Regions from separate parts of the Alishewanella sp. HH-ZS genome, predicted to be linked through region 1. Evidence: riboswitches for the same ligand, from Rfam matches in the RefSeq annotation. Region 1 holds a riboswitch; the other holds the start of a gene.
The links. A riboswitch is a leader RNA that binds a small molecule or an ion and turns the genes downstream of it on or off. The one in region 1 is predicted to bind thiamine pyrophosphate.
Positions count from the first base shown of each region.

Region 2: linked by a shared signal. The riboswitch ahead of thiC (phosphomethylpyrimidine synthase ThiC) and the one ahead of A9165_RS07430 (TonB-dependent receptor) in region 1 are both predicted to bind thiamine pyrophosphate.

Region 1 covers NZ_LZEJ01000014.1:25,634-29,269, forward strand. Annotated here, with positions in the region: gene A9165_RS07425 (bifunctional diguanylate cyclase/phosphodiesterase) at 1-962, shown strand, start outside; TPP riboswitch at 1,017-1,133, shown strand; gene A9165_RS07430 (TonB-dependent receptor) at 1,205-3,283, shown strand; gene A9165_RS07435 (hypothetical protein) at 3,295-3,543, shown strand; gene pnuC (nicotinamide riboside transporter PnuC) at 3,540-3,636, shown strand, end outside.
Region 2 covers NZ_LZEJ01000037.1:11,414-15,049, forward strand. Annotated here, with positions in the region: gene A9165_RS13465 (IS1182 family transposase) at 1-1,258, shown strand, start outside; TPP riboswitch at 1,636-1,749, shown strand; gene thiC (phosphomethylpyrimidine synthase ThiC) at 1,922-3,636, shown strand, end outside.

The DNA.
Region 1 (3,636 bases):
AGGGCGAAGAATACCAGCTGAATGTCAGTGTTGGTATCAGTAGCAGCCGGGATGCCAGTCTGAAGCCGGATGATTTGGTGCGCCAGGCCGATCTTGCCATGTACCAGGCTAAAGCCCGCGGTGGCAGCTGCTGGCATTTTTACAGTCAACAGATGTTTGATGCCTTTCAGGATCGCTTAGCATTAGAGCAGGATTTAAAGCTGGCGCTGAGTTTGCAGCAGTTTGATTTACATCTACAACCCAAAATCCGTCTAAGTGATCGGAAGTTAGTCGGGCTGGAAGCATTGTTACGTTGGCAAAGTCCAAGCCGGGGCCTGGTGCCGCCGGATGAGTTTATTTCAGTGCTGGAATATGCGCATTTAATTATCCCGGTCGGCTACTGGGTTATTGAACAGGGCTTCGGTTTGATGGCCGGTTTACGCCAGGCTGGGCTGGGCGACTTGCAGCTGGCCATTAATCTGTCGCCGGCACAATTAACTGATCCGGGCTTACCGGTGGTGCTGGAGCAGTTACTGCAGAAATATCAGCTGAACGCTGCGGATTTTGAGTTTGAACTTACTGAGAGTATGCTGGCGAAAAACCTGACCGAGACGATCAATAGTATGCAACGCCTGAAAGCCCAGGGCTTTGCCCTGGCGATTGATGACTTTGGTACTGGCTATTCTTCGCTCAGTTATTTACGGCAACTGCCGGTAGATACCATCAAAATTGATAAGAGCTTTGTATTTGGCATGCTGGATAATCAGGCCGACTACGACATCATTACCTCGACTATTGCCATGGTCCGCAAGCTGGGCTTACAGGTCGTGGCGGAAGGCGTGGAAACCCAGGCCCAGGCAAAAAGCTTACTGCAACACCAATGTGATCAGGGCCAGGGCTATTTATTTGCCAGACCAATCCCGGCGGCTAATTTGGTGCAAACTCTGACGGAAAATATTAATCAGCTACAACAGTGGCGCTAGGGCAGGCTTGCTCTTTTGCCGCTTGAATTTTGGTAATAAGTCCTCTAGACTGCCAGCGCAACCAAGGGGTGCCCTTCTGAAATATTCGGAGGTGTGCTGAGATGCCGTTTTGGTAAACCCTTAGAACCTGATCCGGATCATACCGGCGGAGGGATGGTGCTAACTCCCCAAAAAGCGTGCCTGTGACTTTCGTGTCCTGAGCCATGCTGTGTGATCCGCTACATCTATTCGGAGTTGATCACATGCTGTTTCGTATTTCTGCATTATCTCTGGCGTTAAGCGCTGCCATAGCGGTCAGCGCAACCGAAGCTGAACTTGAACATATCACGGTAAAAGGCGATTTCCGGCAACAGGATCTGCAACGTCTGGCGGGCAGTGTGGCGGTTTTATCCGAGCAGGATTTACAGCGCCAGTCGGTACAACACCTGGATGACGCACTGCGGCAATTCGCCAATGTCAACTTTGCTGCCGGGGCGTCCCGTGGCCGTTTTTTACAGGTGCGGGGTATTGGCGAGCGCAGCGAATTTATTGATGTGATTAACCCATCGGTGGGCATTCTGATTGATGGCATCGACTATGCCGGCTTGGGGATCAGCAGTCTGGCGCATCCGGAGCAACTGGAAATCTTCCGTGGCCCGGAAGCCACCCGTTTTGGTACCAATGCGCTGGCTGGCATGGTAAATCTGACCAGTAAGGCGCCTAGCGCCGTGGCGGAAGGGAAGGTCAGTGCCACTGTGGCTAACTACGATAGCTGGCAGTTAACCGGGGTCTATAGTGCGCCGATCAGTGAACAGCTGGCGTACAGCCTGACGCTGGATCAGAATAAATCAGCGGGTTTTATAAACAATGCCTATCTGAACCGCGATGACACCAATAATCTGGATGAATTTACTGCCCGGCTGCGCCTTGATTATCAGGCGTTAGCTGAGCTGAAACTCGGCTTTACCGCGCATTTGATTGATCAGCAAAATGGTTACGACGCCTTTTCACTGGATCGTAACCGCACCACCTTATCCGATGAGCCCGGGCAGGACAAATTACGTAGCAAAGCAGTAGCTGTGACAGCCGACTACCATGGGCTGGCGCTGGCGGATATGTTTACCCAGCTGAGCTATCTGAACGCGGATTCGGATTATGGCTTTGATGAAGACTGGAGTTATGTTGGTATCCATCCCTGGGGTTACTCCTATCAGGATCGTTACCTGCGCGGCCGTGAACAATGGACGCTGGATTACCGGCTAACCTCTAAAACCGACGGCCAGCTATGGGGGCAAACTGATTGGGTTGTTGGGCTTTATGCCAGTCAACGCGACCTGTCTCTGTCGCGATTACGCCGGGCCGAGAGTCGCTGGCGTTATTTTGATAGCAGCCTGGAGCGGCGTAATCTGGCGCTTTATGCTGAAACCCAAAGCCCACTGACCGACAAGCTGACGCTGGTGCTGGGTGGACGTGTCGAGCGCTACCGCGATGATTATCTGGACTCGGGTAATATTAGTTTACGCCCGAACGAAACCCTGTGGGGCGGTAAAATCAGCCTGAACTATCAGCTGAATCAGCAAGCGATGCTGTATGGCTTGTTATCACGCGGTTATAAGGTGGGCGGGATCAATGGTGAGGCTCTGGCGAGAGCCGGCGAAGATCGTTTTGCGCAACTGGCTGAAAAAGCCAGCTTTAAGTCAGAGAGCTTGCTCAATGCTGAGTTTGGCGTCAAGGGTAGTGCTGCCGATGGCAGTTTAACCACCCGGGTGGCTGCGTTTTATATGTGGCGGGATGATATGCAGGTTAAGGGTTGGTTAAATCCGGATCTGGGCCCGGAGTTTGCCGGTTTTATCGATAATGCTGCCAGTGGCCGTAACTATGGTCTGGAGGCCGAAACCCGACTGCTGTTGTCACCAAGTACACAACTTTTTGTCAATCTTGGCTATTTGCAAAGCAAATTGGGTCGTTACCAGACCGACAGTGGCCTGGATATGACCGGCCGCGATCAGGCGCATGCGCCACGTGTTAACTACAGTGTCGGTGCCGACTGGTATCTGACTGAACAGCTGACGCTGCAAGCGGGCGTGCAGGGCAACAGTGGTTTCTACTACTCAGATGGTCATAATGCGAAAGCCGGTAGCAGCCAACTGCTGAATCTGCGGCTTGGCTATCAGCTGGCACAGTGGGAGCTGGCAGTATGGCTGCGCAATGCGCTGGATAAAGATGTTGGGGTGCGGGGATTCTATTTTGGCAATGATCCCCGTGATGAATATGCGCCCCATGTTTATGAACAGTTTGCTGAACCGCGCCGCTTCGGTGCCACTATCAGCTATAGCTTCTAATAGAGGTTCGAATGCAACTTTCAGTTGAAATTAGCAAGTATCCGCTGGCTGAAGATTATAAAGGCCCTATTCTGGCCTTTCTCGGACAGCTCGCGCAGGAGACGGAGATTGAAGTGCTGACCAATACCATGAGCACCCAGATCTTTGGTGAGTACGACGCTGTGATGCAAGCCTTACAGCGTTGTATGCGCTGGTCGATGGAGCACTACGGTAAGCTGGTGTTTGTCTGTAAGTTTATTCCCGGTGATTTACGGCCATGAATGAACTGCTGAGCAAGCTGATTGCCGACTGGCAACTGTTGCACAGTATCGAGCTGGTGGCGACGGTACTGGCGATAGCCTATGTGTTACTGG
Region 2 (3,636 bases), on a different contig from region 1:
CTTTACGACGATAGCCGCCTTTGTCAGTGGCTCGTCGGTGCAAATTGCCCAGCTGTTTGAACAGGTTTTGCTGGTGTGCCATCAGCAAGGGTTGTTGGGCAATGAACTGTTTGCGATTGATGGTTGCAAAATGTCTTCTAACGCTGCCAAGGAATGGTCAGGCACGTTTAAAGAGCTGAGCGCTAAACGGGATAAACTCAAACGGCAAATTCGCTACCATCTGGAACAGCATAAAAAGTTGGATGCACAGGCCAATGCGGATGATGAACGCAAAGCGCGGCACCAGCAAAGTATTGAAACGCTGAATAAGGCGCATGACAAAATCGAACACTTTTTAAAGACCGCCAGTCCACGGATGGGCCAGGGTAAACGACGCAAGGAAGTAAAAAGTAATATCACCGACAACGAATCGGCCAAGATGACCACCAGCAAAGGCACCATTCAGGGGTACAACGGTGTGGCGGCAGTGGATAAGAAGCATCAGATAATAGTGGATGCACAAGCCTTCGGCGAAGGACAAGAGCACCATACGTTGGTGCCGGTGTTAGAAAAGATACAGCAGCGTTATAAGCGGCTGGGAATTAGCGACAATATCTTTGCCGGTAATACCATCGTGACGGCCGATACCGGTTTTGCCAATGAAGCCAATAACCGTTACCTGTACGAGCAACACATCAATGGCTATGTACCGGATAATCAGTTTAGAAAGCGTGACCCGAAATTCAGTGAGCAAAAGCAAAAGTATGGCAAGCGGCACCAAGACAAGGCAAAGGGGAAAAAGCCTATCTTCCCGTCCACGGTCTTCGTATTTGACCCCATCGCCATGACCTGCATTTGCCCGGCAGGCGAATCGTTACCCTGCAGGGGCACCCGGCCAGAGCCAGATGGCCAACAACGCGCCTTGTTTGGCGGCAGACTTTTACAGTGCCGCAACTGCAATTTGAAAGAGCAATGCATGCTCACACCCGAGTCAGCTAACCATCGCAATGGCAACGGCCGTCAGGTGTCTTTTTTACTTAAAGCGAATGCACCACCGAATTACACAGACTGGATGAAACAGCGTGTCGACAGCGACGCGGGTAAGCAAATATACAGCCATAGAATGTCAGTAGTAGAGCCGGTGTTTGGCAATATTGGCACTAACAAAAGGCTAAACCGGTTTAGCTTACGCGGCAAAACCAAGGTGCAGGGCCAATGGCAGTTGTTCTGTATGGTGCATAACATAGAGAAGGTAAGCCGATATGGCAAAGTGGGGTAAAGCGAGGTGAAGAGCAGCCTAAACTCCGTTAATAGCGAGGCGATAAATCCAAATTAACAGCAGAATAAATCTTGCCTTGAAATTCCCACCAGAAACCTGCAAAGTTGATAACAAATAATAAACAGAATAGCCGAAGTGGAAATGCTGTGTTCTGAACAGGTTTTTCTACAGGCTCGTTATGCAAGTGGCAGTAATACAGATCGTATGGGATAAATAAGAAGATTTGATATGGCTGTCTCACAGCAAGTAATACATTCGATGAAAGTTCAAAATTTAAAGCCGGCGAAGCCAACCGGTGGGTATTGTTGCCGGCCTGGCGCAAGTCGGGCTTTTCTTTTCGGTAAATTTATGGTTAAGTAAAAAGGCAAGACCAAGATACAAACTTGTCGGAGTGCATTAGGGCGATATTGCCCTGAAGCTGAGACCGCATTGCGGGATCCGTTGAACCTGATCAGGCTAATACCTGCGAAGGGAACAAGTAGTGATTATGTACCAGCTGACCAGCTACGAATACCGAGGCTTACAAATCTCTATTCTGAGTTGTGTCATCTGATAAGTAACGCAAGAGCTGCTGAATAGCAGTTTGATTTTGCTGCTGCTGACACTTAATCCTATCCAACACTCCTGACAAGCATTTTCCCTTAACTTTTTGGTGAGATTGCTATGTCAACCACAGAATTATTTACCCCAGAATCACAAACAGCCCCAACTCAGGCGACATCTAACCTTGTTGAGTCCAGCATATCGTCACGTCGGGCACAGCGCCAGGCAGCACGCGATTTTATTGCCCAGCTGCAAGGCGAGGCCTATCCCAATTCGAAGCGTCTTTATTTACCGGGCAGCCGGCCAGATATGCAGGTGGCAATGCGCCAGATTATGCTGGCTGATACGGTGGTTGGTGGCACGCCCGAAGCGCCCATTACTGAGCCGAATGAAGCGGTGCCGGTATATGATACCTCAGGCCCTTATGGCGATCCGGGCGCCAGTATCAATGTTGAAGATGGCTTAGCGCCGCTGCGGCTGCCGTGGATTTTAGAGCGGCAGGATACCGAGCAGTTGTCCAGATTAAGCTCACGTTTTAGCCAGCAGCAACAGCTGGAAGCACCAGTGCCGCATCGGTTAAACCGGCAACCTTTGAAAGCCAAGTCGGGTAAAAGGGTTACGCAATTGCATTATGCCCGCGCCGGTATTATCACCCCGGAGATGGAATATATCGCCATTCGCGAGAATATGGGCCGCGATCAGGTTAAAAGTGCCTTGTTAACGCATCAACATCCGGGGCAGCCCTATGCTGCGGCCTTGCCTGCGCAAATCACAGCGGAGTTTGTCCGCGCCGAAGTGGCCGCTGGACGGGCCATTATTCCGGCCAATATTAACCACCCTGAAGCCGAACCGATGATTATCGGCCGCAACTTTCTGGTAAAAGTGAACGCCAATATCGGTAACTCGGCAGTGACCTCCAGTATCGAGGAAGAGGTGGAAAAGCTGGTGTGGGCCACGCGCTGGGGCGCCGATACGGTGATGGATCTGTCTACCGGGCGCGATATTCATCAAACCCGCAGCTGGATCATCCGCAATAGCCCGGTACCTATTGGCACAGTGCCAATTTATCAGGCGCTGGAAAAAGTCAAAGGCGTGGCCGAAGATCTGACCTGGCCTATTTTTCGCGATACCTTGTTAGAGCAAGCCGAACAGGGCGTTGATTACTTTACTATCCATGCCGGGGTGTTATTGGCTTATGTGCCCATGACCGCTAAGCGTCTCACCGGCATTGTATCGCGTGGTGGCTCAATCATGGCTAAGTGGTGCTTAACGCATCAGCGCGAAAATTTCTTATATGAGCATTTTCGGGAAATTTGCGAAATTTGTGCGGCTTATGATGTGTCGCTGTCGTTAGGCGATGGTCTGCGCCCGGGTTCGATTTATGATGCCAATGACCAGGCTCAATTTGCTGAGCTGGCGACCCTGGGAGAGCTGACCAAAATCGCCTGGGAGTACGATGTACAGGTGATGATCGAAGGCCCGGGCCATGTGCCGATGCATCTAATTAAGCAGAATATGGATGAGCAGCTGAAACAGTGCCACGAGGCGCCATTCTACACCCTGGGACCACTGACGACCGATATTGCACCGGGTTATGATCATTTTACATCTGGTATCGGTGCGGCTTTTATCGGTTGGTTTGGTTGCGCCATGCTGTGTTATGTCACACCGAAAGAGCATTTAGGCTTGCCAAATAAAGAAGACGTGAAACAGGGGCTGATTGCCTACAAAATAGCCGCCCATGCTGCGGATCTGGCCAAAGGGCATCCGGGTGCACAAATTCGTGATAATGCGATGTCGAAGGCGCGCTTTGAGTTTCGCTGGGAAGATCAGTT